One region of the Kribbella endophytica genome, then DNA from elsewhere that is predicted to be linked to it. Evidence: predicted binding sites of a transcription regulator. Region 1 holds the regulator's gene; the other holds the start of a gene.
What was found. The regulator HrcA, encoded in region 1, represses chaperone genes, less so after heat shock. The targets are predictions, from matches to a motif close to TTGGCACTCGNNNNNNNCGAGTGCCAA.
Positions count from the first base shown of each region.

Region 2: the regulator HrcA is predicted to act here: its motif matches at 2,205-2,231, upstream of groES (co-chaperone GroES).

Region 1 covers NZ_BAAGUR010000002.1:113,771-119,624, forward strand. Annotated here, with positions in the region: gene ACYVIO_RS19130 (MBL fold metallo-hydrolase) at 1-871, opposite strand, end outside; gene ACYVIO_RS19135 (EF-Tu/IF-2/RF-3 family GTPase) at 895-1,239, opposite strand; gene ACYVIO_RS19140 (ThuA domain-containing protein) at 1,372-2,013, shown strand; gene ACYVIO_RS19145 (Gfo/Idh/MocA family protein) at 1,998-3,101, shown strand; gene hrcA (heat-inducible transcriptional repressor HrcA) at 3,186-4,205, shown strand; gene dnaJ (molecular chaperone DnaJ) at 4,231-5,373, shown strand; gene ACYVIO_RS19160 (16S rRNA (uracil(1498)-N(3))-methyltransferase) at 5,397-5,854, shown strand, end outside.
Region 2 covers NZ_BAAGUR010000003.1:1,124,894-1,130,747, forward strand. Annotated here, with positions in the region: gene groL (chaperonin GroEL) at 28-1,647, opposite strand; gene groES (co-chaperone GroES) at 1,768-2,064, opposite strand; gene ACYVIO_RS31705 (peptidoglycan-binding domain-containing protein) at 2,350-2,862, shown strand; gene ACYVIO_RS31710 (peptidoglycan-binding domain-containing protein) at 2,956-3,567, shown strand; gene ACYVIO_RS31715 (class I SAM-dependent methyltransferase) at 3,590-4,753, shown strand; gene ACYVIO_RS31720 (SgcJ/EcaC family oxidoreductase) at 4,905-5,354, opposite strand; gene ACYVIO_RS31725 (MarR family winged helix-turn-helix transcriptional regulator) at 5,432-5,854, shown strand, end outside.

The DNA.
Region 1 (5,854 bases):
CCAGCAACGGCAACGTCGGACGACGTGGAGCACCCAGTACGCCGTACCCACGGCGTACGGCGTGCTCGAGGTGCTCGACAGGCCAAGGCCAGTCGTCGGTGTGCTTCAGCGCGTCGTCGAGCGACGTCCCGGCGTGGTGCAGCCCGGAGATCGTGTTCGCGACCGTGCCGAGGTGCCCGGCCTGGTCGCGGACGAACTCCGCGTCGACGACCGCGCCGTGCCCCGGGACCACCTTCGAGTCCGCGCCGAGCAACCCGATCACGCGGTCGAGCGTCTCGGGCCATTCGAGCGGGTACGAGTCGTCACCGTACGACGGCGGCGCGGACTCCTCGACCAGGTCGCCGACGAAGAACACGTCGGCCTCCGGTACGACGACCACCACGTCCCCGTCGGTGTGCGCGTTGCCCAGGTGCAGCAGCTCGACCCGACGGCCGCCCAGGTCGATGACCTTGGCGACGGAGAAAGTGTTGTCGACGGCAACCAGTTCGGTCGCGGCGACCTCGGCGAGCACCTCGGCCGCGATCTCCGGGTACGCCGGGTCGGTGCCAGGGTTGTCGCGGTAGTGCTCCTGCAGCGCCGGGCCGCGCTCGGCCAGCGCCGTCGCGGCGTTCTCGTGCGCGTAGCTCGCGGCCTCGGTGAAGACGCTGTTCCCGAAGGTGTGGTCGAAGTGCGCGTGCGTGTTGACGACCCACTTCACCGGCAGGTCGGTCAGCTCGCGGATCTCGGCCAGCACCTGCTCGGCCTGCGCCGTCGACGCCCGCGGATCGATCACCAGCGCGCCGTCGTCACCGACCACCAGCCCGACGTTCAGGTCCCACTCGCGATACCGGCGGACCCAGCATCGATCACCCAGCTCGGTCCACTCACTCATGCCACGGACTTTAGCCTTCGGCGTCAGTGGGTCAGCACGTCACCCTGCTGCACGTCGGACTTGTCCAGATCCTTCAGCAGCAGGCCGACGTTGTCTCCCGCGACCGCCTGCTTCGTCGTACGCCGGAACATCTCCACGCCGGTGACCACGGTCCGCAGCACCTCGGCGCCACCACGCTGCACACCGACCGTGTCGTTCACCCGGACCATTCCGGCCAGCACCCGCCCGGTGACGACCGTGCCACGGCCGGTGATCGAGAACACGTCCTCCACCCGCAGCTGGAACGGCACGCCGTCCTGCACCCGCGCCGCCACTGGCGGCACGGTGTCCTGCGGGCGTTCGTCGTTCTTCCAGAACTTCCATCCCATGTCGGCGACCCTATGCGGTGACCGGTTCCGGTAAACGATATCCACCGGCTGGGAAGGGGCTTGAAGGGCCGGTGGGCACCGCCTAGGGTCGCCTAGGCGGTGCAAAGATCCGATCTCTGAAGGGCAGGCAGCGTGACGACACGACGGGCACTGGTGGTCCGGGGCGGCTGGGAAGGCCATCTCCCGGTCGAGGCGACCGAGCTGTTCATCCCCTTCCTGCGGGACAACGACTTCGAGGTCACCGTCTCCGACAGCACCTCGAGCTACCTCGATCTGGACGGCACCGACCTGGTGCTGCAGTGCATCAGCATGGGCGAGATCACCGCCGAGGAGACCAAGGGCCTGGAGGCCGCCGTCCGCGCGGGCACCGGCCTGGCCGGCTGGCACGGTGGCATCGTCGACTCGTTCCGCGGCAACGTCGACTACAGCTTCATGACCGGCGGCCAGTTCATCTCGCACCCGGGCGGTTTCGTCGACCACCGGATCGAGGTGGTCTCCGACGACCCGATCGTCGAGGGCATCGAGCAGTTCGACCTGCACACCGAGCAGTACTACGTGCACGCCGACCCGAGCAACAACGTCCTGGCGACCACGACCTTCCGGGCCCACCCGGACTACCCGTGGATCGAGGGCGCGACGATGCCCGCGGTCTGGACCCGCACCTGGGGCGACGGCAAGGTCTTCGTCTGTACGCCGGGCCACAGCCTCGCCGACCTGGACACCCCCGAGGTCCGCACGATCATCGAGCGGGGGCTGCTGTGGGCGAGCAAGTGAGCCGGATCGGGATCGTCGGCACCGGCGTCATCAGCGGCACCTACCTGGACCACCTGGCCAAGCTGCCGGGGGTCGAGGTGGCCGCGGTGGCCGACCTGGACGTGTCGCGCGCGCAGGTCGTCGCGGACGCGCACCCCGGCGTACGGGCGCTGTCATCGGACGACCTGATGGCCGACCCGGACGTCGACATCGTGCTCAACCTGACCATCCCGGCCGCGCACGCCCCGGTGCACCGGGCCGCGCTCGAGGCCGGCAAGCACACGTACGGCGAGAAGCCGCTGGCCGTCGACCGGGCCGAGGCCAAGCCGCTGCTCGAGCTCGCCGAGGCGAAGGGCCTGCGGATCGGCTGCGCGCCGGACACCGTGCTCGGGACCGGGACTCAGACCGCGCGCGCCGTGATCGACCGCGGCGACATCGGCGTACCGACGGCGGCCAGTGCGTCGTTCGTCACGCCCGGGCACGAGCTGTGGCACCCGGCGCCGGAGTTCTACTACCAGCCCGGCGGCGGCCCGCTGCTCGACATGGGCCCGTACTACGTGACCAGCCTGGTCACACTGCTCGGCCCGGTACGACGGGTGACCGGGCGCGCCGGTCGTTCGCAGGACGAGCGGAAGGTGCACACCGGGCCGCGGGCCGGGGAGATCTTCCCGGTCGACGTACCGACGCACGTGACCGGGATCCTCGAGCACGAGTCGGGCGCGCTGACGACGGTGCTGATGTCGTTCGACGTGTGGGCCGCGCGCCTGCCGCGGATCGAGATCTACGGCACCGACGGCAGCCTGTCCGTGCCCGACCCGAACGCGTTCGACGGCACGGTCGAGATCGCGACCGCGGCGCGCCGCGAGTGGACCGAGGTCCCGGTGGCCGGCGGGTACGCCGGAGCGGGGCGGGGTGTCGGGGTTGCTGACCTGGCGCGCGCGATCCGTACCGGCGGGCCGCACCGCGCGGACGGTGCCCTGGCGTTCCACGTGCTCGACGTGCTCGAGTCGCTGCTCGAAGCGGCCGCCAAGGACCAGCCGGTGGACGTCACCAGCACGGTCGAGCGCCCGGCCGCAGTACCGTTGGGAGCCTCGCCCGAAACTGCCTGAGCAGCGATCGCCTGCTACGGGTCGGTAGACTGGCACTCGAAAGACTTGAGTGCCAGGGGCCGACGCTGAGAGAGGGTGGTGCGCGTGCTGGACGAGCGCAAACTGGACGTGCTCCGGGCCATCGTCGAGGACTACGTGGCGACCCATGAGCCGGTCGGGTCCAAGACGCTGGTCGACCGGCACAACCTCGGCGTCTCGCCGGCGACCGTGCGCAACGACATGGCCGCGCTGGAGGAGGAGGGGTACATCACCCAGCCGCACACCAGCGCCGGCCGGATCCCGACCGACGCCGGGTACCGGCTGTTCGTCGACAAGCTGAGCACGGTGAAGACGCTGTCCGCGGCGGAGAAGAAGGCGATCTCGTCCTTCCTCACCGGCGCGGTGGACCTGGACGACGTCGTACGGCGTACGGTCCGGCTGCTCGCGCAGATCACCCGCCAGGTCGCGATCGTGCAGTACCCGACGCTGATCCGCTCCAGCGTGCGGCACGTCGAGGTCGTCACGATGACGCCGCGGCGGCTGCTGCTGGTGCTGATCACGAGCACCGGCCGGGTCGAGCAGCGGATCGTCGAGACTCATTCCGACGTCGACGAGCAGCTGGTCGCCGACCTGCGCTCCCGGCTGAACACGGTGCTCACCGGCCAGCGACTGACCGACGCGACGACCGCGCTGACCAGCGTGGCCGACACCTTCCCGCCGGTCGACCGGCCGTTCGTCACGACGATCGTGACGACGCTGCTGGAGGCTTTCACCGACGAGGGCGAGCAGCGGATCGCGGTCGGCGGCGCGGCCAACCTGACCCGGTACGGCGACGACTTCGAGCGCAACGTGAAACCCGTGCTGGAAGCGCTCGAGGAGCACGTGATCCTGCTCAAGCTGCTCGGCGAGGCGACCCACCCGCAGACCCTCACGGTCCGGATCGGGCACGAGAACCCGTACGAGGGGCTGGCCACCACCTCGGTGGTCGCGACCGGGTACGGCCCCAAGTCGGAGGCGCTGGCCACGCTCGGCATCGTCGGCCCGACCCACATGGACTACCCCAGCACGATGGGCGCCGTCCGCGCCGTCGCGCGCTACGTCAGCCAGATCCTGGCTGATTCATGACGTTCCCCTACCTCTGGTCTGGAGTATGAGCACCGATTACTACGCCGTTCTCGGCGTCAGCCGTGACGCGTCCCAGGACGAGATCAAGAAGGCCTACCGCAAGCTGGCCCGCCAGTACCACCCGGACGTGAACGACTCCGAGGACGCGCACGCCAAGTTCCAGGAGATCGGCCGCGCCTTCCAGGTCCTGAGCGACCCGCAGAAGAAGCAGGTCCACGATCTCGGCGGCGACCCGTTCGCGAGCGCCGGACCGGGTGGGGCGGGCGCGGGCTTCGGCCAGGCGTTCACCTTCACCGACATCATGGACGCCTTCTTCGGCCAGACCGGCGGGGCGACGCGGGGACCGCGGCCGCGGACCCGGCGTGGTCAGGACGCGCTGATCCCGTTGCGGATCGACCTGAGCGAGGCCGCGTTCGGTACGACGCGGGAGCTGAAGGTCGACACCGCCGTACTGTGCCCGACCTGTTCGGGTTCGGGCGCGGCGGCCGGGTCCGAGCCGGTCACCTGCGAGGTCTGCCACGGACGCGGCGAGGTCACGCACACGCAGCGCTCGTTCCTCGGTGAGGTCCGGACGATGCGTCCGTGCCCGAACTGCCGCGGCTTCGGGACGACCATCCCGAGCCCGTGCGTCGAGTGCTCCGGCGACGGGCGCGTGCGCTCGCGTCGTACGGTCACGGTGAAGATCCCCGGCGGCGTCGACAGCGGCACCCGCGTGCAGCTGTCCGGCCAGGGCGAGGTCGGCCCCGGCGGCGGTCCGGCCGGCGACCTGTACGTCGAGATCGAGGTCGAGCCGCACGAGATCTTCAGCCGCAACGGCGACGACCTGCACTGCACGGTCACGCTGCCGATGACCGCTGCCGCGCTCGGTACGACGATCGACCTGCCGACGCTGGAGGGCGAGACGACGCCGCTGGAGATCCGCCCCGGCACGCAGTCCGGCACCGCGATGACCCTGACGGCCCGAGGAGTCCCGCGCCTTCGCCACGCCGGCCGCGGCGACCTGATCGTGCAGATCATCGTCGAGACCCCGACGAAGATCGACGACAGCCAGGCCCAGATCCTCCGCGACCTGGCCGCGGCCCGCGGCGAGGAACGCCCCCAGGGCCAGGTCCAAGCCACCCACAAGGGCGTCTTCGGCCGCCTCCGCGACGCCTTCGGCGCCCACTGAACAGCCAGACCCAGGCACCGACGATGGGACTCGCAGTCTTCTACCTGGCGGACCTGGGCACCCTCCCGCCACCCCCCGACGCCGGCGTAGCCGGCGAGCCCGGGGGCAACGACCTCGCCTCCGCTCCCGGCGTAGCCGGCGAGCCCGGGGGCAACGACCTCGCCTCCGCTCCCGGCGTAGCCGGTGAGCTCGGGGGCAACGGCCTCGCCTCTGCTCCCGGCGTAGCCGGTGAGCTCGGGGGCGCAGGCTCCTCCTCCCCCCACTCCTCCTCCGCCGCAGGCGGAGGAGGAGCTGAGTTGGTGCTCGGCGGCGCCGAGGGTCGCCATGCGGCGGTGGTGCGGCGCATCGGTCCCGGCGAGCGCGTTCGGCTGACCGATGGCGTGGGCAACTTCGCTGAAGGTGCTGTGGTGGCTTCCTCCAAGGCTGGGATCACTGTGTCCGTTGATCAGCGGGGGAGTGTGCCCAAGCCGGCTCCTCGGTT
Region 2 (5,854 bases), on a different contig from region 1:
TTCGGGTACTACGGGTGGTGCGAGGAATCAGTGACCGTGGCCGTGGCCGTGACCGGCCGCCGCGGGCTCTTCTTCCTCGGGCTTGTCGACGACCAGGGTCTCCGTGGTGAGGAGCAGGGCCGCGATCGAGCCGGCGTTGGCCAGCGCGGAACGGGTCACCTTGACCGGGTCGAGAACACCCTGCGCGAGCAGGTCGCCGTACTCACCGGTGGCGGCGTTGAAGCCGCTGCCGACCTCGAGCTCGGCCACCTTGGCGGTCACGACGTAACCCTCGTAACCACCGTTCTCGGCGATCCAGCGCAGCGGCTCGACCACCGACTTGCGAACGATCCGGACCCCGGCGAGCTCGTCGCCCTCCAGGCCCAGGCCGTCGGCCAGCACCGAGGCGGCGTGGACGAGAGCGGAGCCGCCACCGGCGACAATGCCCTCCTCGATCGCCGCACGGGTCGCCGAGACGGCGTCCTCGATGCGGTGCTTCTTCTCCTTGAGCTCGACCTCGGTGGCCGCGCCGACCTTGATCACGCAGACGCCACCGGCCAGCTTGGCCAGTCGCTCCTGCAGCTTCTCGCGGTCCCAGTCGGAGTCGGTGCGCTCGATCTCGGCCTTGATCTGGTTGACCCGGGACTCGATCTCGTCGGACTTGCCGGCGCCCTCGACAACGGTGGTGTTGTCCTTGCTCACGACGATCCGCCGCGCGGTGCCGAGCACCTCGAGGCCGACCTGGTCGAGCTTGAGCCCGACCTCGGGAGCGATCACCTGCGCGCCGGTCAGCGCGGCCAGGTCCTCCAGCATCGCCTTGCGGCGGTCACCGAAGCCCGGCGCCTTGACGGCGACGGAGGTGAAGTTGCCACGGATCTTGTTGACCACCAGGGTCGACAGGGCCTCGGCCTCGACGTCCTCGGCGATGATCAGCAGCGTCTTGCCGGACTGCACGACCTTCTCCAGCAGCGGGAGCAGGTCCGCGACCGCGGAGATCTTGTTCTGGCTGATCAGGATGTACGGGTCGTCCAGCACCGCTTCGCCGGCCTCGGCGTCGGTGATGAAGTAGGGCGAGATGAAGCCCTTGTCGAACTGCATGCCCTCGGTGAACTCGAGCTCGGTGCCGAAGGTGTTCGACTCCTCGACGGTGATCACACCGTCCTTGCCGACCTTGTCGAAAGCGTCCGCGATCAGACCGCCGATCTCGGCGTCCCGGGCGGAGATGGTGGCGACGTGGGCCATGTCGCCCTTGTTGTCGACCGGACGCGCGGTCTCGATCAGCCGGGCGGAGACAGCCTCGACGGCGGCCTCGATGCCCTTCTTCAGGCCCATCGGGTTGACCCCGGCCGCGACGGCCCGCAGGCCCTCGTGCACGAGCGCCTGGGCCAGCACCGTGGCGGTGGTGGTCCCGTCACCGGCGACGTCGTTCGTCTTGGTGGCGACCTCCTTGGCCAGCTGCGCGCCGAGGTTCTCGAACGGGTCGTCCAGCTCGACCTCACGGGCGACGGTGACACCGTCGTTGGTGATGGTCGGGGCGCCCCACTTCTTGTCCAGCACGACGTAGCGGCCCTTGGGCCCCAGCGTCACCTTCACCGTGTTCGCGAGCTTGTCGACGCCACGCTCCAGGGCGCGCCGCGCGTTCTCGTCGAACTCGAGGATCTTCGGCATGGAAAAACCAGTCCCTCTCTGAATTCTTGCGTTCAATGGCCCAGCCGGTTCTGGACCGACTCCGCCCCGGCGCCGGTGTTCGGCACCGGGGCGGTGTCAGTCAGAAACTCTGAGCAGTCGTCACTTGCTGACGACGGCGAGGATGTCGCGGGCGCCCAGGATCAGGTAGTCCTGGCCGTCGTACTTGACCTCGGTGCCGCCGTACTTGGAGTAGATGACCTTGTCGCCGACGGCGACGTCCAGCGGGACGCGGTTGCCGTTGTCGTCGATGCGGCCGGGGCCGGTGGCGAGGACCTCGCCCTCCTGCGGCTTCTCCTTGGCGGTGTCCGGGATCACCAGGCCGGACTTCGTGGTCTGCTCGGCTTCGAGCGGCGCAACGAGGACACGGTCCTCGAGCGGCTTGATCGTGACCGACACTTGCTGACCTCCACGGTCGAGTTCTTGATGATTCACAGTGCGTCAGGACGGCCGTCCCGCCGCCTGCCGTCGCGGGGGTCAGGGGCCGGGGCCGCTGGCACCCTCCTAGGGAGAGTGCCAACACCGAATCTAGGCCGCGATTAGCACTCGGTCAACTCGAGTGCCAGAAATAGGCCACCGGCGAACATCACGAACCGGACGGTGGCTCAACCTTCGGCCGGGTCCAGGTCGTCTCAGCGGTACAGGACGCCGACCGATCGGGGTCCCTCGGGAGGGAGCACCACCATGTCCGTTCTCACCAAGCTCCGGCGGGCGGCCACGGCCCGCAGGGTCGCCGTCGTCGCCACCGCCGCCGCGGTCGCCGCCGTACCGCTGACCGTCGTCGCCTCCAGCGCGTCGGCCGGGACGCAGGCGCTGACCCAGTGCCAGCAGGTCCTCGACAAGACCGTCAACTCGGCCGGCTGGACCGTCCCGTTGCTGTCGATCTGGGAGGAGGGCAGCAGCAACTGCAACCTCAAGTACGGCGACAACCCGTTCCGTGACCCGCGCTACGACACCGGTGACCCGGAGCGGGCCATCAAGACGCTGCAGCGGAACCTGAACTACTGCTACGGCTCCAAGCTCACCGTCGACGGGCGCTACGGCAGCAAGACCAAGGCGGCGGTCGCGGCGGTCCAGCGCCGGCACAAGATCACCGCGGACGGGGTCTACGGCCCGCAGACCCGCTCGGCGATGAACTGGCGGCTGTGGAACCCGAAGCTGGGCCTGTCGAGCGAGCTCTGCTACAGCCCGCTGTAACCCTTCCCGCACTTTCTGCGATCGAGCACTGGGCCTGGGCGGTCCGACGTGGGACCGTTCTGAGTGGAGCGACCACCAGTTCGAGGAGCCCAGATGAAACTCCCCCTCGCGTTGAAGAAGCCGTCGGGCAAGGCCCTGGTCGCGATCGCCGTACTGGTGGTCAGTCCGATCGTCGTGGGAGTGGCTGCCGCTGGTGGCCACTCCGCCACGGACACTCCGCAGGCAGCAGGTGCACCGGCAGCCGCGACAGCACCCGAGCCGGCGCCCGGTGAAGTGGCCGGGCCGACCGGCGACCTCGGCGTACGGGCTGCTGCTGCGGCGGCTGCACTCGAGCAGTGCCGGAGTGCCCGGCTCGTGTCGGTCGGCAACGGGTGGGGCGTACCGGCGCCGTCGGTGTGGGAGAGCAGCAGCACCCGCTGCAACCTGATGTACGGCGACGACCCGCAGCGCGGCAACGAGCGGTTCGGCGACCCGGACACCGCCATCCGCACGCTCCAGCGGAACCTGAACTACTGCTACGGCTCGAAGCTCACCGTCGACGGTGTCTACGGCAGCAACACCCGCGCGATCGTCAAGCAGGTGCAGAAGCGCCACAAACTCGCCGCGGACGGCATCTACGGCCCGCAGACCCGTTCGGCGATGAACTGGCGGCTCTACCACTCGGCCAAGGGCATCTGGAGCAGCGGCTGCTACAGCTCGCTGTGAGTGCTCAGCGCAGAATGAGCGCGTGACACCCCACTCGATCACCACACTGCTCACCCCACCGGGATCCGAGGTCCTGGCGGAGGCCTGTGCGTCCTTCACTCCCGGCGGCGAGCTGCAGCTGGTCGAGAAGCTCCGCCGCCGGTACGACGCGGCGGTGGTCACCGCAGCGGTCACGCAGGCGTCGCTGCGGCACCGGGCGGTCGCCAAGTTCGGCGCGGACGACGCGGCCCGGATGTACTTCACCCCGGACGGGCTGGAGCAGTCGACGCGGACCGCTGTCGCCGGGCACCGCTCGGCCCGGATCGCTTCGGCACTGCCTGGTGCTTCGGTCATCGACCTGGGCTGTGGGATCGGCGGCGACCTCATCAGCGCGGCGCGGGCCGGCCTGCGCGTCACCGGCGTCGAGCGCGACCCGGCGACAGCCGCGGCGGCTGCGGCCAACCTGTCGGCACTGGGCTTGTCCGGTGAGGTGTTGCTGGGCGATGCGGAGAAGCAGGACCTGTCGCCGTACGAGGTGGTGTTCGCCGACCCGGCGCGACGGGCGGACGGGAGGCGGGTGTTCGACCACAACGCCTACTCGCCGCCCTGGTCGTTCATCAGCTCGCTGCTGGAGGGCACGGCGTGCGTGAAGGTCGCACCAGGGATCCCGCACGACGCCGTACCGGAGGGGGTCGAGGCGGAGTGGGTGAGCGACGCCGGCGAGGTCAAGGAGGCCGCGCTGTGGTCCGGCAAGCTGTACGGCGGTGCCGCGCGTCGGGCGACGCTGCTGCCGGGTGGCGCTTCGGTTGCTGACGCACCTGAGGCTGAGGTCGGGCCGGTCGGTCAGTACATCTACGAGCCGGACGGCGCTGTGGTGCGGGCCGGTCTGGTCACGGCGGTCGCAGCCGAGGTCAGCGGCTGGCTGCTGGACCCGCGGATCGCCTACGTGACCGGGCCTTTCCTGGTGGAGACGGCCTTGGCGTCGGCGTACGAGGTGATCGAGACGCTGCCGTACAAGGAGAAGGCGCTGAAGTCGTGGGTGCGGACCAACGACATCGGGACGCTGGAGATCAAGAAGCGCGGCGTCGACATGGATCCGGCGGTACTACGGAAGAAGCTCGCACCGAAGGGCTCGCAGTCCGCGACGCTGATCGTCACGCGGATCGGCCGGGACGCTGTCGCGTACTCGTGCCGGCGACCGAGCTGACTTGCGCTCGCGCAGTATTCGAACATATACTCGAACACGAGAGCGGGCCCCCGGGAAGCCTGCCGACGGGCGAGGTGCTGCGCTCGTTGCCGACGACTCCCGGGGGTCCGCCACTAATCCGCCGACCTCGCCCACCTGCGATCGCCGCCAATCACGACCGGGCCGCGAGCGGCGCACTGGCCGGCAGGAAGCGGAACGAGATCGCCTCCATCAGGCGGGCGTGCTTGGTGTTGTGGAAGGCCGCGACCCGCCATCGGCCGTCATCTTCGCGGACCAACAAGTAGGTCTGCACCTTCGCCGGCTTCGCGGGCTTCTTCTTGGCGACGTCGCCCCGGGTGACCACGATCGCGGTGTGCTCGCCGTACAGCCGCAGGTCGAGCACCTCGGAGTACAGCTTCGTCCCCTTCAGGAACTTGCCGAACAGCGCCTCGTGCGAGGCCACGATATCGGCCCGACCCGCGTAGACGGTGCCGACGAACGTGACGTACGTGGCGTCCGCGGTGAAGTTCTCGCCGTACGCCGTCGCGTCACCGCGGTCCCAGCTCTCCCCCAGCCGGTCCAGCACCTGGCGAACCTCGGCCTCGATCAACGTGTCGGTCATGATAGCTTCTCCCAGTCAGTAGTTGCATCACGTAAGTATCTGCACTGATGCAGATACTAGCCGAGGAGAGACCGCCGATGTCAACCAGGAAAGAGTCCAGCGCGTTGTTCCGGCGCTACCTGAGCTCGATGGTGCTGCACAGCCTGACGAGCGCCGAGGCCGCCGGGCTCAACGCGACCGACTACTTCACGCTGAACCTGCTCGACCTGGAAGGAGCCCTGACCTCCGGGGAGCTGGCGACCCGGACCGGCCTGACGACCGGCGCCACCACGCGGCTGATCGACCGGCTGGAGAAGGGCGGACACGTCCGGCGGGTCCACGACCCGGCCGACCGCCGCAAGGTGATCGTCGAGATGGCCGAGGCCCCGGAAGGCGTCGCCCGGGCCGTCGCGGGCGCGCGCCGGCGGCTCGGCGCGGTGATCACCAGTTACCCGCCCGAGCAGCAGGCGGTCCTGTTCGACTACTTCGCCCGCGCCGCCACGGCGTACCAGGAATCGACG